2 regions of the Kocuria flava genome follow, and region 1 is predicted to be linked to the other one. Evidence: riboswitches for the same ligand, from Rfam matches in the RefSeq annotation. Region 1 holds a riboswitch; the other holds the start of a gene.
What was found. A riboswitch is a leader RNA that binds a small molecule or an ion and turns the genes downstream of it on or off. The one in region 1 is predicted to bind S-adenosylmethionine.
Positions count from the first base shown of each region.

Region 2: it holds a riboswitch for S-adenosylmethionine, as region 1 does, so the genes downstream of both, AS188_RS17520 (PLP-dependent transferase) here and AS188_RS08140 (bifunctional o-acetylhomoserine/o-acetylserine sulfhydrylase) in region 1, are expected to answer to the same signal.

Region 1 is NZ_CP013254.1:1,828,464-1,832,836, reverse strand. It holds gene metX (homoserine O-acetyltransferase MetX) at 1-787, opposite strand, end outside; gene AS188_RS08140 (bifunctional o-acetylhomoserine/o-acetylserine sulfhydrylase) at 784-2,160, opposite strand; SAM riboswitch class IV at 2,238-2,352, opposite strand; gene AS188_RS08135 (VOC family protein) at 2,574-3,212, shown strand; gene AS188_RS08130 (CPBP family intramembrane glutamic endopeptidase) at 3,336-4,133, opposite strand; gene AS188_RS08125 (S9 family peptidase) at 4,345-4,373, shown strand, end outside.
Region 2 is NZ_CP013254.1:2,353,000-2,357,372, reverse strand. It holds gene AS188_RS10505 (methionine synthase) at 177-1,220, opposite strand; gene AS188_RS10500 (DUF1852 domain-containing protein) at 1,217-2,236, opposite strand; gene AS188_RS17520 (PLP-dependent transferase) at 2,334-2,771, opposite strand; SAM riboswitch class I at 2,777-2,889, opposite strand; gene AS188_RS10490 (IS110 family RNA-guided transposase) at 3,631-4,373, shown strand, end outside.

The DNA of each region.
Region 1 (4,373 bases):
GCCCGAAGCGGTGGTGCAGCTCCGCGGCGGAGCGGTAGGTGACGTGGGCGATCCGCCGGGCCAGGCCGAGGCCGGCCACGGGGGCGGGGCCGTCGTAGTAGTCGCCGCCGCGGAAGTCCGGGTCCTGGCGGATGGCCAGGTTCTGCGCCTGCCCCCAGGCGATCTGCTCGGCGCTGGACTGGGCGCACGCGGCGATCACGGCGCAGGCGCGCACCCGGTCGGGGACGGTGACGGCCCACTCCAGGGCCCGGGCCCCGCCCATCGACCCGCCGATCACCAGCCGCCACGCGCCGACGCCCAGGGCGTCGGCGAGGGCCTCCTCGGCGCGCACGGCGTCGCGGATCGTGATCATGGGGAAGCGCGAGCCCCACGGCCGCCCCTCGGGGTCCACCTCGGGCGGGGCCGGGCTGGCGGGGCCGGTGGAGCCGTAGCAGCCGCCGACGATGTTGGCGCAGACCACGAACCACCGGTCGGTGTCGATCGCCGCACCGGGACCGACGAGGCCCTCCCACCAGCCGCCGGCCTCGGCGGCGCGCTGCTCGTCCGCGGGGGCGCCGGGACGGGCGCGGCCGGAGGCCACGTGGGTGTCGCCGGTGAGGGCGTGCTCGACCAGCACGGCGTTGGAGCCGTCCGGGGCCAGGGTGCCCCACGTCTCGTAGGCCAGGCGCACCCCGGGCAGCCGGAACCCGGACTCGAGCTCCAGCGTGCCGATCTCGGCGTGGCGCAGCACCCCGTCCTCGCGGACCGGTCCGGGGGCGGCCGCGCCGCGCGGCAGGACCACCGTCATGCCGCGCCCCCGCGGGCCGCGGCGGCGGCGAAGCCTTGCTCGAGGTCGGCGAGGATGTCCTCGACGTGCTCCAGGCCCACGGACAGGCGCACGAAGCCGGGCTCGACCCCGGCGGCCAGCTGCTCCTCGGGCAGCAGCTGGCTGTGGGTGGTCGAGGCGGGGTGGATCACCAGCGAGCGGACGTCGCCGATGTTGGCGACGTTGGAGTGCAGCGTGAGCCCGTCGACGAACGCGGAGCCGGCCTCCCGCCCGCCGTCGAGCACGAAGCCCACGATCGACCCGGCCCCGCGCGGGGCGTACTTGCGGGCGCGGGCGTGCCACGGTGAGGAGGCCAGCCCGGCGTAGGAGACGGAGCGGACGTCGTCGCGGGCCTCGAGCCACCGGGCGACCGCCTCGGCGTTGGCCACGTGGCGCTCCATGCGCAGGGACAGCGTCTCGGTGCCCTGCTCGATGAGGAACGCGTTGAACGGGGAGATCGAGGAGCCGAGGTCGCGCAGCAGCTGCACCCGGGCCTTGAGGATGTAGGAGAGGTTGACGCCGAACGGGCCGTCCGCGCCGAGGGTCTCGGCGTAGACGAGCCCGCCGTAGGACTCGTCCGGCTGGTTGAACCCGGGGAAGCGCTCGGGGTCGCGGCCGTAGTCGAAGCGCCCGGCGTCGACGATCACCCCGCCGATCGCGGTGCCGTGGCCGCCGAGGAACTTGGTCGCGGAGTGCACGACGACGTCGGCGCCCCACTCGAAGGGCCGCACCAGGTAGGGGGTGGCCACGGTGTTGTCCACGATCAGCGGGACCCCGGCGTCGTGGGCGAGGCCCGCGACCGTCTCGATGTCGAGCACGTCGTTGCGCGGGTTGGGGATCGACTCGGCGAAGAAGGCCTTCGTGGTGGGCCGCACGGCCCGCCGCCACGCCTCGGGGTCGTCCGGGTCCTCGACGAACGTGGTCTCGATGCCCAGCTTCGGCAGGGTGTACTTGAAGAGGTTGAACGTCCCGCCGTAGAGGCTCGGGCTGGCCACGACGTGGTCGCCGGCCCCGGCGAGGTTGAGCACCGCGAAGCTCGTGGCGGACTGGCCGGCGCTGAGCATCAGCGCGCCCACCCCGCCCTCGAGGGCGGTGATCCGGTTCTCGACGACCTCGGTGGTCGGGTTGCCGATCCGGGTGTAGATGGGGCCGAGCTCGGCGAGCGCGAAGCGGTCCGCGGCGGCCTGCGCGTCCGGGAAGACGAACGAGGTGGTCTGGTGGATCGGCAGCGCGCGCGAGCCGGTGACCGGGTCGGGGCTCTGGCCGGCGTGGATCTGCCGGGTCTCGAAGGACCAGCCGCCCGGGTTCTCGGGCGTGGGCCGCTCGTCGGTGGTGGTGCGGGGGGACTCGGACATGCCGTGAGCTCCTTGCGGATGGTCAGGGGTCCGGTGTCCGGCCGGAGCGGTGCGGCCGGCTGCGGCCGGGCACCGAGGACCCGCGCTTGCTCGCTCGCCGGGCGCGAGGAGCCTGGTCTTCACCCAGGGCACCCCACCGCGGTGGAGGGTTGCCGGCCAGCTAGCTGGGGCTCGGTGCTGGCGCTCATGACCTGCGGCTCATTCTCTTGAGTCCGGGAACGCGGCGTCAAGCCGGGGCCGCCCGACGGGGCCCGCGCGGCGGCCCCGGACGCTGCGCGCACCGGGCCGGGCAGGATCGTGCACCGGCCCGGGAGGCGGTGCTGCGCCGGTGCGCGGTGCGGCCCGGGCGGGCCCGTGTCGGGGCGGGACGAGCCGATTTGGAGACGAATCTCACAGGGTGCCACGATGTGCCCATGAGAGTCGACCACGTGTCCTACGCCTGCCGCCCCGAGGGCCTCGAGGCCACCACGGAGCGCATCGCCGACCGGCTGGGCATCGAGCCGGTCAAGGGCGGGGTGCACCCGCGCTTCGGCACCCGCAACATGATCCTGCCGCTGACCAACCACCAGTACGTGGAGGTCGTCGAGGTGCTCCAGCACCCCGCGGCCGAGAAGGCGCCCTACGGGCAGGCCGTGCGGGCCCGCTCCGCCGCCGGCGGCGGCTGGCTGGGCTGGGTCGTGGAGGTCGAGGACCTGGCCCCGTTCGAGCGGCGCCTGGGGCGCGAGGCGGTGCCGGGCCACCGGGTGTTCCCGGACGGCCGGTGCCTGCAGTGGCACCAGATCGGCGTCAAGGGTCTCATCGCGGACCCGCAGCTGCCGTTCATGGTGCACTTCGACTCCGCCCCCGAGATGCACCCCTCGCAGGCGCGGATCACGGACGTGGGCCTGCACGGGATGTCCATCGCGGGCTCCCCGGAGCGGGTCACCGACTGGCTGGGCGCGCCGGTCGAGGAGGTGCTCGAGGACCTCGAGGTCGAGTGGCGCTACCCGGAGGGCACGCCGGGGCTGCTCGAGGTGACGTTCACGACCCCCGACGGGGCCGTGACCATCTGAGGCACCGCCCGCCCGGACCACGAGGGGCGGCGTTCGGTGGTTCTCCCCTCCCGGGAGCCGCCGGACGCCGCCCCTCGCGCCGTCCTGCGGGCCGCCGTACCGCGTCCCGCCGGGCCCGGGGGCTCAGCCCAGCAGCCAGGCGCTGCCGAGGAAGCCGACGGCGTCGAGCAGGAAGTGCGCCACCACGAGCGGCATGACCCGGCCCGTGCGCCGGTAGAGCTCGGCGAAGACCAGGCCCATGACCACGTTGCCCAGGAACGGGCCGACGCCCTGGTAGACGTGGTAGAGCCCGCGGAACACGGCGGTCGCGGCGAGCACCGCGGGCCAGCGCCAGCCCAGCCGGGTGAGCCGGTCGGCGAGGAAGGCGACGACGACGACCTCCTCGACCAGCGCGTGGCGCAGCGCCGAGGCCAGCAGCACCGGCACCGTCCACCAGTGCTCCCCCAGCCCCGAGGTGCTGACCGCGGCGGTCAGGCCCAGGGCCCGCCCGGCCGCGTACAGGGCCAGGGTGCCCAGGCCCATGAGCAGGAAGAGCACCGCGCCCAGGCCCAGGTCCGGCCAGGGCATGCGGGCGTCGAGGCCGATCCGGCGCAGCACGGCCGGCAGGGCCGCGGCGGAGCCGGCGAGCAGGTACAGCGCGAGCAGCACCGGCACGAGGTCCAGGCCGATGCCGGCGAGCTGGCGGGCGAGGTCCAGCAGCGGCAGGGGGCTCAGCGCCGGGTTGAGGGTCGCCTGCGCCTCGGCCAGGGGCCCCCGGGCGAGTTGCTCGGCCAGGGAGAGCACGGCGTAGACGGCGGAGGCCCCCAGGGAGACGCCGAGCACGAGCAGGACCTGGGTCCACAGGTCGGCGCGGGCCGAGCCCAGCACGGGGGCGGCGCGGCCGGGGGTCGCGGGCGGGTCGGGGACGGCGGGGGTGCTCATCGGCCCATTATCGGTCCCGCCGCTCCCCGGCCCCGGTTCCCCGGCGCCCTGCGGGACGCCCCCGCTCCGGCTCCCGTCCGGCCCGCCGCCGTCCCGTCGCCGTCCCGGTGCCCGCGCCCCGGCTCCCCCGCCCCGCGGAGGTGTCCCGTCCCCGGCTCCCCCGTCCCACGGGGTGTCCCGCCCGTCGTCCGCGGATCCCTAGGATGGCCCCATGACTGTCCAGCCCCCACGGATCGACCG
Region 2 (4,373 bases), 520 kb from region 1:
CGATCAGCCGGGACCCACAGCGGGCCATGTCCGAAGCGGTGGCGCGCTGCCCCGACCGGGTGTCTGCCACGGTGTGCCCATGGCCGCCTCCACCCGCCCCGGCGTCCCGGCGGATGCCCGCTCGATGGCCGCCGCCGACCCCGCCGGGCAGGGCACCACTGTCGTCGCCCTGGCCGTCACGTCGAGGGCGCCGCTCCGGAGAGTTCCGCTCGGATGATCTCCGCTCCCGCGGCGAGAGCGGTCATCTTGTCCCGCGCAACCTGTCGAGCCAGTGGCGCCATGCCGCAGTTGGTGCTCGGATACAGCTTGTCCGCATCGACGAAGCGGAGCACCTGCCGGAGGGTGCCGGCCACGTCCTCCGGGGTCTCGATCGCGCCGTCGGCGACGTCGATGGCCCCGACCATCACCTTCTTGCCTCGGAGCAGCTCGATGAGCTCGACCGGGACGCGGGAGTTGTGGCATTCCAGGGAGACCATGTCGATCGTCGACTGCTGGAGCAGCGGGAACGACATCTCGTACTGGCGCCACTCCGACCCGAGCGTCGCCTTCCACTCGGTATTGGCCTTGATGCCGTAGCCGTAGCAGATGTGCACGGCCGTCGTGCTGCGCAGTCCCTCGGCCGCTCGCTCCAGTGCGGCCACGCCCCACTCCTTGAGGTCGTCGAAGAACACGTTGAAGGCAGGCTCATCGAACTGGATGATGTCGACGCCCGCCGCCTCCAGCTCCTTGGCCTCCTGGTTGAGGATCTTCGCGAACTCCCAGGCGAGCTCTTCGCGACTCCTGTAGTGCTCGTCGTAGAGGGTGTCGATCATGGTCATGGGACCGGGGAGCGTCCACTTGATGGGCTGGCTGGTCCGCGCACGGAGGGCCCTCGCGTCGTCGAGGAAGACCGACCGCTCACGGCCCACCGCGCCGACGACCGTCGGGACGCTCGCGTCGTAGCGGTCACGGATCCGCACGGTCCTCCGGTGTTCGAAGTCGACGCCGCTGAGGTGTTCGATGAACGTGGTGACGAAGTGCTGACGGGTCTGTTCGCCGTCGCTGATGATGTCGATGCCCGCCTGGTGCTGCTCGTCCACGGCCAGGCTCAGCGCATCCCGCTTGCCCTCGCGCAGTTCCTCGCCGTCCAGCTTCCAGGGGGACCACAGCGTCTCGCTTTCCGCGAGCCAGGAGGGCTTGGGCAGGCTGCCGACGACGGTGGTGGGCAACAGGGTGTTCATCGGTGCGTCTCCTTCTCTCGTCCGGAGTGGGCCGCGGCCCACTGCTCCAGGAGGGTCCGGTGCGGCTTCACGAAGTGCTCCTCCGCGAACTTCCCCTGCATGAGGGCCAGCTGACTGCGCTCCTCGCGGTCGTAGCCGATCTGCGTCACCGAGTGGTCCCGACTTCCCAGGCTCGGCCGGTAGATGCGGCCGGCCGCCGCATTGGCGTTGTAGATCTCCGGGCGATAGATCTTCTGGAACGTTTCCATCGTGCTGATGAGACCGATGAGTGCCAGGCTGGAGTAGTCATTGAGGAGATCGCCCCGGAAATAGAACGCCAGGGGTGCGACCGCGCCGCGGGGCATGAAGTAGCGGACCCGCAGTCCCATCTTCTCGAAGTATCGATCCGTCAAGGAGGATTCGTCCTGCCGGTACTCGACCCCGAGGATCGGATGGTGGTTCTCGAGCCGACGATACGTCTTGGTGCTCGAGACGCTGATGCAGATCACGGGCGGCTGGGCGAACCGCTCGCGGTAGGCAGCGGAGTCCAGGAAGTGCGTGAAGAGCTTCCCGTGCAATGCGCCGAAGTCATCGGGGATGCTGGACCGGGACACCTTCGCGTGGTGTTCCGGCAGCACCACGCTGAAGTCGTAGTCCCGGAGGTAGGACGAGAAGTTGTTCCCCACGATCCCGTCGATGCGCACACCGGACAGCGTGTCGAGGATCTGCACGTCGAGGACCTCGATCAGGGGGAACACCGCGTCGTCGCCGTCGGCGGCGACGTGCAGGTCCACGGAGACGATCTCGATCTCCACGGCATAGCGATCCCGGCTGGGATTGTCCCAGTCGGCCAGGTCGTTGAAGCGATTGTTGATCATTGTCAGGGTGTTTCGGAGGTTCTGCCGACGGTTCTCGCCGCGGGCCAGGTTCGCGAAGTTCGTCGTACCCCGGGAACTGGACGACGGGCAGTAGTCCTCATCGAAGCGGGTCGTGCTGATACCGAACGTGAAGTCGTTCGTCCTGATGGTCTGCTGCATCGATTCCTCACTGTGGACCGGGGGCCTGCCGTCCAGGTCCGCACTCGTCTCGAACGTCGTTGCCTGCTGCTCGTGCACTGCCCTCCCGAAGGCCGCCTCAGTCATGCTCCTGGCACCCCCGGCGCTGCCCGGACGACGTCGGTCCGGGCCTGCGGGCTGCCGGTTCTCCGGGCCGCGGCGGTGACGCGGTGCTGACCGGTCCGGGGCGCGCGGGGATCGCCGGGTGGTGGACGCGCCCGACGGTGGGGTGCCGGGCCAGGTGCTCGGCGACCGTTCGCGCGGTTCGCCCCGTGGCGGTGCCGATGGCCCCGATCCCGCCCTCCAGGGCCGCCAGTCGGTTCTCGAACACGGCAACCGTGGGGTTGCCCGTGCGGCTGTCGGTGAACCCGGGAGTCTCCAGCCGGAACACCGAGGCGGCCGTGGCGTGATCGGGAACGCGGTAGGCCGCCGTCCGGTGGATGGGCACGGCCACCGGCCGGCAGGGGACCTCGGGCTCGTAACCGGCGTGGACCTGTTGGGTGGCGTGGTGAGTCATTCGATCCTCCATCGGTCCTGGCGGTAGCACCGTGTCCGCCGGTCCCGGTGTCCCGGGGTCGGCCGACTGGTTGCTGCGGCGTCGTCGAGCCAGATCTCTCGGCCGCTCTGGATGGTGTGGTGCGCTCATCCCACTCGATGGACGGCTCTGCAGTCCAACGGACGGTGGGGCGGCTGTCACAAAACCACACGTCGCGAAATCTTCGGGCCGGGCGGTCGCGCTCGGCCGATGTCGGGCCGTGTTTGTGACAGGTTGTGACGGCCGGCCGCCCGGCCCTCATCGTGGGCTCGGCGATGTTCCGGCGGAAGACCAGGGCGTCGTCGACGACGTGGTGAACGGCGTCAACCGGATCCCGGGAGCTGGGCACGGAGCCATCGGATTCGTCCTCCGGCACCACAGGAGGGCTCTCCCCGGCCGCGCTCCTCAACCGTGGCAACCTGCGGCGTGTGACCGAGCTCGACCGCACCGGCCTGGGCGAGGTGCTCGTGCAGGAACTGGGCAGGGTCGACACTGGAAGGAGCGGTCATCGTGATGGTCCTCTTCGAGAGTGCTGTGGAAGGTTCACTCGAAGGATCACGCGGTGACCGCCCTCGTCTATGACGACGCGCTCACCGGGCTACCCGTACACAGAGATGATGGACGCAGGTTCCGGCGGTGGTGTGGCTCGCCCTTACACCGACGCCCGCAGGTGTTGTCTTCCAGTGGATCTGTCCGCCCCCACCGGGGCCGTGAACCGTATGGCCAGACGGAGCATGACTTGATAGGAGCCTGACCGGGAAGTCGCCCCACCTCTGTGCTGTCTGCCCCATCTGACCGACGGTGACCAGTTGCTCTTCCATCACGGAAAGGATCACCGGTCATGACGATCATGACAGTGCCACCGGCGGCGGCCAACCCTTCTGGGAACACGAACCCGGGACGGTATGCCGGGGTCGACACACACCGCGACACCCACCACGTGGCGGTCGTCGACGAGCTGGGCCGGACCGTGGCCGACCGGCAGTTCGTAGCCACCAACACCGGGTATCGGCAGATCGTGGACTTCCTGCACGACCACGGGCCCGTCCTTGCCGTCGGCGTGGAGGGCACCGGCTCCTACGGAGCCGAACTGGCCCGGATCCTGGCGGCCGCGGGGGTGACCGTGATCGAGGTGATGCGCGCCAACCGCCAGCACCGGCGCCTCAAGGGCAAGTCCGACCCGCTGGACGCCGAGCAGGCCGCGCTCACCGTGGCCGCCGGCCGGGCCACGGTGGTCCCGAAGCAACGCGACGGGCTCGTGGAGTCCTTGCGGATCCTGCTGGCCGAGCGCACCTCGGCGACCAAGGCCCGCACCGCGGTCCTCAACCAGATCCACGCCCTGCTGATCACCGCTCCCGGCGACGTGCGCACCGACTTCCACCGCTATCACGGTCAGAAGCTGATGGACGTGCTCGCTCGCACCCGCCCCGGACCCGGCGATGACCCCGACCAGCTCGCCCGTGCGTCGCTGAAACGCCTGGCGGGCCGCCACCGGGTCCTCACCGAGGAGATCACCGTTCTGGACGACCAGCTCGCGCAGATCGCGGCCCGACTCAACCCCGCCCTGCTGGCCACCCACGGGGT